2 regions of the Mesorhizobium sp. M0045 genome follow, and region 1 is predicted to be linked to the other one. Evidence: predicted binding sites of a transcription regulator. Region 1 holds the regulator's gene; the other holds the start of a gene.

Region 1 (4,416 bases):
CCCTGCGAGATCAGGCTCTCGACGTCGGTGAGCTGCTTGCCGGGGTTGGACTGTGCGTCGGCGGAAATATACTTGTCGCCGGCGGCCTCGATGGCCGCCTTCATTGCGGCCTCGTCGGTCTTCCAGCGCTCTTCCTGGAAGTTCGACCAGGAAACGCCGATGACCTTGTCTTTCGCCTGCGCCACCGACGCCAGCGCCAGCGTCATGGCGACACCCGCCAGAATGGCGGTCGTGAATCTCTTCATCATATCCTCCCTGCGCCGCGTACGGCGTGACTAATTGCTCAACGACCAGCTTGGAAGCTCTAATTTTTTCGAGCCTCGAAAAAATACTGGCCCGATCTCCGGCTGCTGTCAACATCGATTGTGATGGATTTTGATGACTCTGCGAGTTTTTTCGAGCGTCGGAATAAACGATGACAGCGCCACCTGCATCTGACACTATTTGCCGCATCTGACACTATTTGTCGGACATTACCGACGGCTTCCGGTTCATGAGCGGCCGCGGCAACCGGGAGGAAAGCAAAACGATGTCGGTCGGAATCCGCCACGACGATTTGCGCCGGCGCAACCGGGCGATGGTGATCTCGGCGGTGCGCCGGGCCGGCCAGCCATCGCGTACGGAGATCGCAGCCACCACCGGCCTCAGTCATTCAACCATATCGGCGATCTCCTCCGACCTGATACGGGAAGGCATCCTCGCCGAGAGCAAGGCAAGTGAGCCCGTTTCGTTGAAACGCGGTCGTCCGCAGGTCGGCCTCGCCCTCAACCCGGAAGCGGCGGCGGTGCTGACCGTGGTGTTGTCGCTGAATTTCCTGTCGGCCGCCATTATCGACTATGCGGGACAGGTGGTCGCCGAGGAACAGCGCCGGCTGGACACGCTGACCATGCCGCGCGACGAACTGATCCGCGAATGCAGGGCCATCGTCCGGCGCCGGCTTGAGGACCCAGACCTTGACGTCCGCAGTGTCGCCCGCATCGCCCTGGCGATTCAGGGCATTACCGACTCCCCTGCACGCGCCATGCTGTGGTCGCCGATCACGCCGCAGACCGACATCGCCTTTGCCGACATGCTGGAGGACGAATTCGGTATCCCGGCCACGGTGGAGAACGACTGCAATATGATGGCGGTGGCTTTGCGCTGGCGCGATCCGGATCGCTATCGCGACGACTTCATCGCCATCCTGCTTTCGCATGGCATCGGTATGGGGCTTGTGCTGAAGGGCGAACTGTTCACCGGGACGCATTCCTCGGGCGGCGAATTTGGCCACATGATCCATCGTCCGGGCGGAGCGCTCTGCCGTTGCGGGCGGCGCGGCTGCGTCGAAGCCTATGCCGGCAACTATGCCATCTGGCGCAACGCCAGGCAGATGAGCGAAGACAGCGAACCTATCGCCGACGTCAGCGACGCCGACATGCGCGCTCTGGCGGCCCGCGCGCGCGAGAAGGATGGGCCGGAACGCGAGGCCTACCGCAAGGCCGGCGAAGCGCTGGGTTTCGGTCTCGGCTCGCTGTTCGCGCTGATCGATCCAGCACCGGTCGCGATGGTCGGCGCCAGTGCCGCTGCCTTCGATCTGATCGAGCCGGCCTTGCGCAAGGCCATCGCCCAGACCGCCGGTGGCCAGCATTCGGGCTCGATCTCCTTCGACACCGAGCCAAACGAATTGCCGCTGATCCGCGAAGGCTGCGCGATGCGGGCGTTAAGCTTCGTCGACCAGGAGATTTTCGCGCCGGGCGCGCAAATGAGGCCCGGCGTCAGAAGGAACGTCGCCTGACCAGGCGGGTCAATCTTCCCTGATCGCATAGCCGGCGCCGCGGATGGTGCGGATGACATCCGGCATGCGGCCGTTATTGACGGCTTTGCGCAGCCGCCCGACATGCACGTCGACGGTGCGTTCGTCGATATAGATCGTCTCGCCCCAGACATTATCGAGCAACTGGCTACGCGAGAAGACGCGGCCCGGATGCCGCATCATGAACTCGAGCAGCCGGAATTCGGTCGGCCCGAGCCGGATCTCGCTCTTCTTGCGATAAACCCGGTGCGATTCGCGATCGAGCACGATGTCGCCGACCTTCAGCACGCTGGACAGCACTTCCGGCTTGGCGCGCCGCAGCAGCGCCTTGACCCTGGCCATGAATTCCGGTGTCGAAAACGGTTTGACCAGATAGTCGTCGGCGCCGGTCGAAAGACCGCGCACCCGGTCGCTCTCCTCGCCGCGCGCGGTCAGCATGATGATCGGCAGCCGCTCGGTTTCGGGGCGCACGCGCAACCTGCGGCAGAGCTCGATGCCGGAAACCGCCGGTATCATCCAGTCGAGCACCAGAAGGTCGGGCACATTTTCCTGCAAACGGATCTCGGCTTCGTCGCCGCGTGTCACCACCTCGACCTGGTAGCCTTCGGATTCGAGATTGTAGCGGAGCAGCACGCCCAACGGCTCCTCGTCCTCCACCACCATTATGCGTGGTGCGATCATCGGCTGGGCACCCCCATCATGTCACCGGTGCAGGCATTGTCGTTTCGTCCTGCTTCGGACGATTGACCGGCAATTGCTCGCCGGTCAGCACATAATACGCATTTTCGGCGATGTTGGTGACATGGTCGCCGATCCGCTCGAGATTCTTGGCGCAGAACAGCAGATGCGTGCAAGCGGTGATGTTGCGCGGATCTTCCATCATGTAGGTCAACAGCTCGCGGAACACCGACGTGTATTTGACGTCGATGCGCTCGTCGGCGGCGCGCAGCTTGGCCAACGCGGCCGCATCGCCTGCAGCATATTCCTCGATGACGCCCTGCACCTGGATGAGCACTAGCTGCGCCATCGCATCGATGGAATGCGATAGGTCGCGCGGCGTGACGCTGAGGCCGACCGCGCTCACACGCTTGGCGATGTTCTTGGCAAGGTCGCCGATGCGTTCGAGGTCGCCGGCCATGCGGATCGCTCCGACGACATGGCGCAGATCGTGAGCCATTGGCTGGCGCTTGGCGATCAGGGTGATGGCGCGATCGTCCAGTTCGCGTTGACGCGCATCCATGATGGCGTCGTCGGAGACGACGCGTTGCGCCAGCACGTTGTCGGAATTCAACAGGGCCTTGGTCGCCCCGCCGACCATCGAACCGGCGAGGTCGGCCATGTCGCGGATCAGCTTGCTGATCTGCTCGAGATCCTCGTCGAAAGAAGCGACTGTGTGTTCGCCCATGGTCCTGTCCTCATATGCATGATCGGAACGGCTCAGCCGAAGCGGCCGGTGATGTAGTCCTGCGTGCGCTTCTCGCGGGGCGACGTGAATATCTTCTCGGTCCGGTCGAACTCGACCAGTTCACCCAGATACATGAAGGCGGTCTGGCGCGACACGCGCGCCGCTTGCTGCATGTTGTGGGTGACGATGACGATCGTGTAGTCGGCTTGCAGCTCGTCGATCAGTTCCTCGATCTTGGCCGTCGACAGCGGGTCGAGGGCCGAAGCCGGTTCGTCGAGCAGAATGACTTCCGGCTTCACTGCCACGGTGCGGGCAATGCAGAGCCGCTGCTGCTGGCCGCCGGACAGGCTCAAGCCGCTGGCGTTTAGCTTGTCCTTGACCTCGCTCCACAGCGCGGCCCGCTTCAACGCTTGCTCGACGCGGCCGTCCATCTCGGACTTGCCGAGATTCTCGTAGAGCCTGACGCCGAAGGCGATGTTCTCATAGATCGACATCGGGAACGGCGTCGGCTTCTGGAATACCATGCCGATCTTTGTCCTGAGGAGGTTGAGATCCTGCGACCGGTCGAGAATGTTCTTGCCGTCAAGCAGCACCTGCCCCTCGGCGGTCTGTTTCGGGTAGAGCTCGTAGATGCGGTTGAAGACGCGCAGCAGCGTCGATTTCCCGCAACCCGAAGGGCCGATGAAGGCCGTGACGCTGCGCTCGGGCAGCGACAGGCTGATGTCCTTCAGCGCCTTGCTCTGGCCGTAGTAGAAGTTGAGGTTCTTGACCTCGATCTTCGTCTTCTCGGTGACCGTTTCGGTCATCGTCATGTCTGGGGACAACATCTGTGTCATCTGTCCTCTCTGCGTCCGGTAAGGCTGCGGGCGAGGATGCTCAAGCCCAGAACCGTCAGGGTGATTATGAGTGCGCCGGTCCACGCCAGTTGCTGCCATTCCTCGTAAGGGCTGAGAGCGAACTGGAAGATGGTCACCGGCAGGCTGGCCATCGGCGCGTTGATATTGCTGCTCCAGAACTGGTTGTTGAGCGCGGTGAAGAGCAGCGGCGCCGTCTCGCCGGAAATGCGTGCTATCGCCAGCAATATGCCGGTGACGATGCCGGACAATGCGGCGCGGTAGGCGACCGAACGGATCACCACCCAGCGTGGTGCGCCGATCGCGGCACCGGCTTCACGCAACGCGTTCGGCACCAGGTTGAGCATGTCTTCAGTGGTGCGCAC
Region 2 (4,416 bases), on a different contig from region 1:
GGACATTATCGACCTCTACAGCCGCGTCGACGGCGTCGCGCCGGTCTTCGTGCGCCCGAATCTGTCGGCCGCCGGGAAGATCGCCGCCGTGTCGGACAGGACGGCCGAGCCGATCGATGCGGGCGTGCCAAAGGACGCGGAGATGTTGAGGTAAGTGCCTTCGACGGATCATCAGTCTTAGGTTTTGCAAACCCACTAGAACACAATCCTTGTGCCGGCGAGCCGCAACTGAAGGGCCCGACCGTTCGATCGTGCCAGGCAGGCGGACGCGTTCGGCGCGTCCGCCTGCCTGGGGGTGTCGCTACTTCCCGGCGAGGCCTGGAAGCGTGACCTGATAGACTAGGAACATCGTGTCGACATCGGCGCCATCTTCGGCCTTGTAGGCCGCGCCGACCTGGAAGCCGTCCTGGGTGAGAAAGTCATTGTCGTTGGCGACGAACAGGAAATAGTCGTCGGGCCGTGTTGGATCGAGGACGCTCACCACCGACATCGCCTCCCACTTCTCCGAAAGGTTGTTGCGGTCATTGGGCGCGCCATTGTGCAGCCCGAAGCGGCCGAGCTCGGTCTTGTCGTTGATGTCGATGAACGGCGTCAGCTTGGCCGGCGTCACCGAGGGATCGAGCTCACCTTTGGGCGCAACCGGCTTGTCCTTGTCGAACTCGGTGCCGGCGATGTCGGTTGCCGCCGACACATCGACGACGCTGATCTCGCGAAAGAGCGAGGTGTCGCCCTTCACCCCCTGGCCGTTGCCGCTGTCGCGCGCCAGCATCAGGAAGGTCTTGTCCGACAGAGCCACGATTTCGCTCTGCGCGGCAATCTTGGTCTTGCCCTTGGCATCGGTGAACACCGGCAGCGGCACGACATATTCATGCGCAAGCTTGAGTTGGGCCGGATCCGAGGCATCGTAGACCAGCGCGCGCGTGTTCTGGCGCGTCGAAGCGGAATCGCCGCCATCCTGTCTGGGGGCCGATTGCAGCACAGCGATCAGGAACTTCCCGTCCGGCGTCAGTGCCATGCCTTCGAGGCCCTGGTTGTTCTGACGGCCGGTTTCGGGATCCGTCGGATCTGGGTCTGCCGCGCCCGGTCCCGGATTGTTGGACGCGAAGTTCGGCGTTCCATGACGCATCGGGACAAGCGCCGCCGGCGACTGCGTTGCCGACATCAGACGCCCATCGGCGGAGAAGTGGTAGATGTTCGGACCATATTCGTCCGAGATGAACATGGTGCCGTCGGGCAGCCGCACGATCGCCTCGTTATCGAGCGCGAGCTTGCCGTTGGCTTCGGGCAGGATCGGCATGTCGTCGGTCGCGGCGCGCACGCCGTTGAGCGGATCGAGGCCGGTTGCGTCGGCGCCCTTGTCGTCGGTCAAAAGCATGGTGTCGGCAAGGGTTGCCTTGAGGCCGGACTGTTCCTGGCCGGCGGCTGGTGCCGCACCCGGTGCGATCGGGGCGAATTCGATGGCAATCGTGTTGATGCGCGGACGGTAATCGGTGGTGCCGACGACATTGTAGCCACGATCCGGCAGCAGCCACAGCGAGCCCTTATAGCCATCGGCGCCATGCGTCCAGCCGGCAGCGTCGATCGCCATGCCCGAGCCGGAGCCAAACGTCTCGCCGAACTTGTCCCTTTGGCTGGCCGGGATGCGACCGACACCGACCAGGCCCTTGTTGACGAAGCTGACGCCGCCGACGGTCGCTGCGTTTTCAGCCAAGGCCGGAGTCAAGGCGGTGAACATCGCCAGCGCGACCGCGACGGACGCGTTTCGGTGCAGGTTTTTCATGGAAATCCTCTTTGTGACAAAACAGCCGAAGCGGGCGTCGCATCGACATGCCGCCAGCGCTTTCCGAAAAAGGTCTAGGACGCGAACATGATACTTGCGTGACAGAGGGCGCTTGTTCCTTCATCCCCTTGTGGGAGAAGGTGGATCGGCGCGCAGCGCCGAGACGGAAGAGGGGTGCTGGACGGAGTGCCTCGGTGCCGAGCTGGAGCACCCTCATCCGACCGAGCTGAGCCTGTCCTCTGGCTTGCCGAAGGCAAGACCCGTGGGCTCGGCCACCTTCTCCCCAAGGGGAGAAGGGAAGTGCCACGGTCAGTCGCTGTCGCGCGCGATCAGCTGCAGCGGCCAGACTTCACGGATGATGCGTGCGCCTTCGGCGCCGGCATAAGCCGGGATCGATGCCAGCAGCATTTCGGCCAGCCGCTCGCCCATCGGCTCCAGCGCCGGGCGGAAGCCGGTCAGCGCCGGCGAAAAATAGCGGCAGAGCGGGGTGTCGACGATGACGATCACCGCGATGTCGTGGCCGGGCTTGATGCCCGCCTCGGCCAAAGCCTTGCAGCCGCCAAGCGCCATCGCGTCATTGTTGAAGATGATGGCGGTCGGCGGGTCCTTGGAGCGCATGACCTTCGGCGTCACCGCGTAGCCGCCTGCCTCGTTGATGAAGCCGTCGGCGATCAACTCGGGGTCGAATTCGATGCCGTGCCGCCGCAACGCCTTGCGATAGCCGGCGAGGAACAGATAGCCGAAATTGAGATCGAGCGACGGGCGGATGGCCGCGATGCGGCGGTGACCGCGCGCGACAAGACGATCGACCGCGTCAGCACCGGCTTTTTCGAAGTCGAGGTCGAGCGAGGGGTAGGCATCGCCGCCGGAGCGGCTGCGGCCGAGCGTCGCGAACGGGAAACCGGCCTGGGTCAGATAGTCGATGCGCTCGTCCTCGCGCCGCGTCCAGGCCAGCACCACCGCATCGGCCCGCCGGGTCTCGACGACACGGCGCAGGCGCTCCTGCTGATAGTCGCCCGGCGCGCCCATCACCACGATCAGGTCGAGTCCGCTTTCGGCGAGCTTGGCCTGCAACCCGGTCAGGAACGGAATGAAGAACGGCTCGCCATATTCCTGATCGCCCGGATGCGGCTGCAGCATGAAGGCGATCGAATGGGTGGCGCCGCGCCGCAAACTGCGGCCGGACTGGTTCGGCGAATAATTCAGCTTCTTGGCCGCATCGAGCACGCGCTGGCGTGTGTCGGCGTTGACGTCGGCGCGGCCGTTGAGCGCGCGCGACACCGTGCCGATCGAAATGTTCAGGTGACGCGCAAGGTCGTGAATGCTGGACGCCAAAGGACAGTTCTCCCCCTTGCTTGGCTAGCACCGGCTGCTGTTCAGGCCAAGCCGGCATCACGTTTTTCGCTATCGGCCGATTGACATTCTACGCCATCGGGTGTGTTCTCGTAAACGTTTACGGAAAACATTCACGGCCCTGCCGTGAACGCCGTGACGATCGGTCTGGAGGGGCCGAGAGGGAGGAGCACTGGATGATCAATGTCGTCCTGGTCGGCTGCGGCGCCATGAGCAAGGCATGGCTCGATGCAGCCAGGCAGATCGACGGGCTCGCCATTGTCGGCCTGGTCGATATCGATGTCGAACGGGCGCGGGCGAGGGCGCGCGAATACGAGCTTTCGAGCGCCATCATTGGAACCGACCTCGACGCCGTGCTCGACCAGACCAGGCCCGACGCGGTATTCGACGTGGTGGTTCCCGCCGCTCGCCGCGAGGTCGCGCTTTCCGCCTTTGCCCATAATTGCCACCTGCTGACCGAAAAGCCACTCGCCGACAGCCCGGACAATGCGCGTGCCATCGTCGAGGCCGCCCGCAGCGCCGGGCGTATCCATGCCGTCGTCCAGAACCGCCGCTATGTCGCCAATGTCAGGCGCATCCGGCGCTTTCTCGATTCCGGCGCCATTGGTGCGCCAACCAGCATCCATGCCGAGTTCTTCGTCGCGCCGCATTTCGGCGGCTTTCGCGAGGAGATGCGTCATGTGCTGCTGCTCGACATGGCGATCCACACATTCGATGCCGCCCGCTACATGGCGGCCGGCGAGCCGACCGGTGTCTATTGCCAGGAGTGGGAGCCGGCCAATTCCTGGTATCGGCAAGGGTCGTCGGCGACCGCAAGCTTCGACCTCGGCGGCGGCAAGCTGTTCACCTATGCCGGCAGCTGGTGCGCGGCCGGCTTCCGCACCAGCTGGGACAGTACATGGCGGATCGTCGCAGAGCGCGGCAGCATTGTGTGGGACGGCGAGGACGGGCTGAAGGCGGAAATCGTGCAGCCGGTCCGTGAAGGCCTGTTCGACCGCACCGAACCGATAGCCGTGCCGCCGCTCGACCCGGCCGATCGCGTCGGCGGCCATCTCGGCATCATCCAGGATTTCGTCCGCGCCGTCGAGACCGGCACCGAGCCGGAGACGCGCGGCGCCGACAACATCAAGAGCCTGGCCATGGTTTTCGCTGCGATCGAGAGCGCCGAGACCGGGCGCCGGGTCGCCATCGCTGCACAGGAAGGATCATGATGCCAAACCCGCTGCTCGACATCAGGATTGGCACAATGGTGCGGGCCAATCTCGACGACCCGGCCGCCTATG

What was found. The regulator PhoB, encoded in region 1, activates phosphate uptake and scavenging genes when phosphate is short. The targets are predictions, from matches to a motif close to TGTCATNNANCTGTCAT.
Region 2: a site for PhoB is predicted at 1,868-1,884, ahead of NKJ72_RS00315 (esterase-like activity of phytase family protein). Genes of this name have one in related genera too.

The regions. Positions count from the first base shown of each region.
Region 1 covers NZ_JAMYUY010000003.1:136,470-140,885, reverse strand. The annotation lists gene xylF (D-xylose ABC transporter substrate-binding protein) at 1-245, opposite strand, end outside; gene NKJ72_RS05630 (ROK family protein) at 530-1,774, shown strand; gene phoB (phosphate regulon transcriptional regulator PhoB) at 1,784-2,473, opposite strand; gene phoU (phosphate signaling complex protein PhoU) at 2,490-3,197, opposite strand; gene pstB (phosphate ABC transporter ATP-binding protein PstB) at 3,230-4,033, opposite strand; gene pstA (phosphate ABC transporter permease PstA) at 4,030-4,416, opposite strand, start outside.
Region 2 covers NZ_JAMYUY010000001.1:61,270-65,685, reverse strand. The annotation lists gene NKJ72_RS00320 (L,D-transpeptidase) at 1-154, shown strand, start outside; gene NKJ72_RS00315 (esterase-like activity of phytase family protein) at 302-1,780, opposite strand; gene NKJ72_RS00310 (LacI family DNA-binding transcriptional regulator) at 2,090-3,115, opposite strand; gene NKJ72_RS00305 (Gfo/Idh/MocA family protein) at 3,310-4,344, shown strand; gene NKJ72_RS00300 (sugar phosphate isomerase/epimerase family protein) at 4,344-4,416, shown strand, end outside.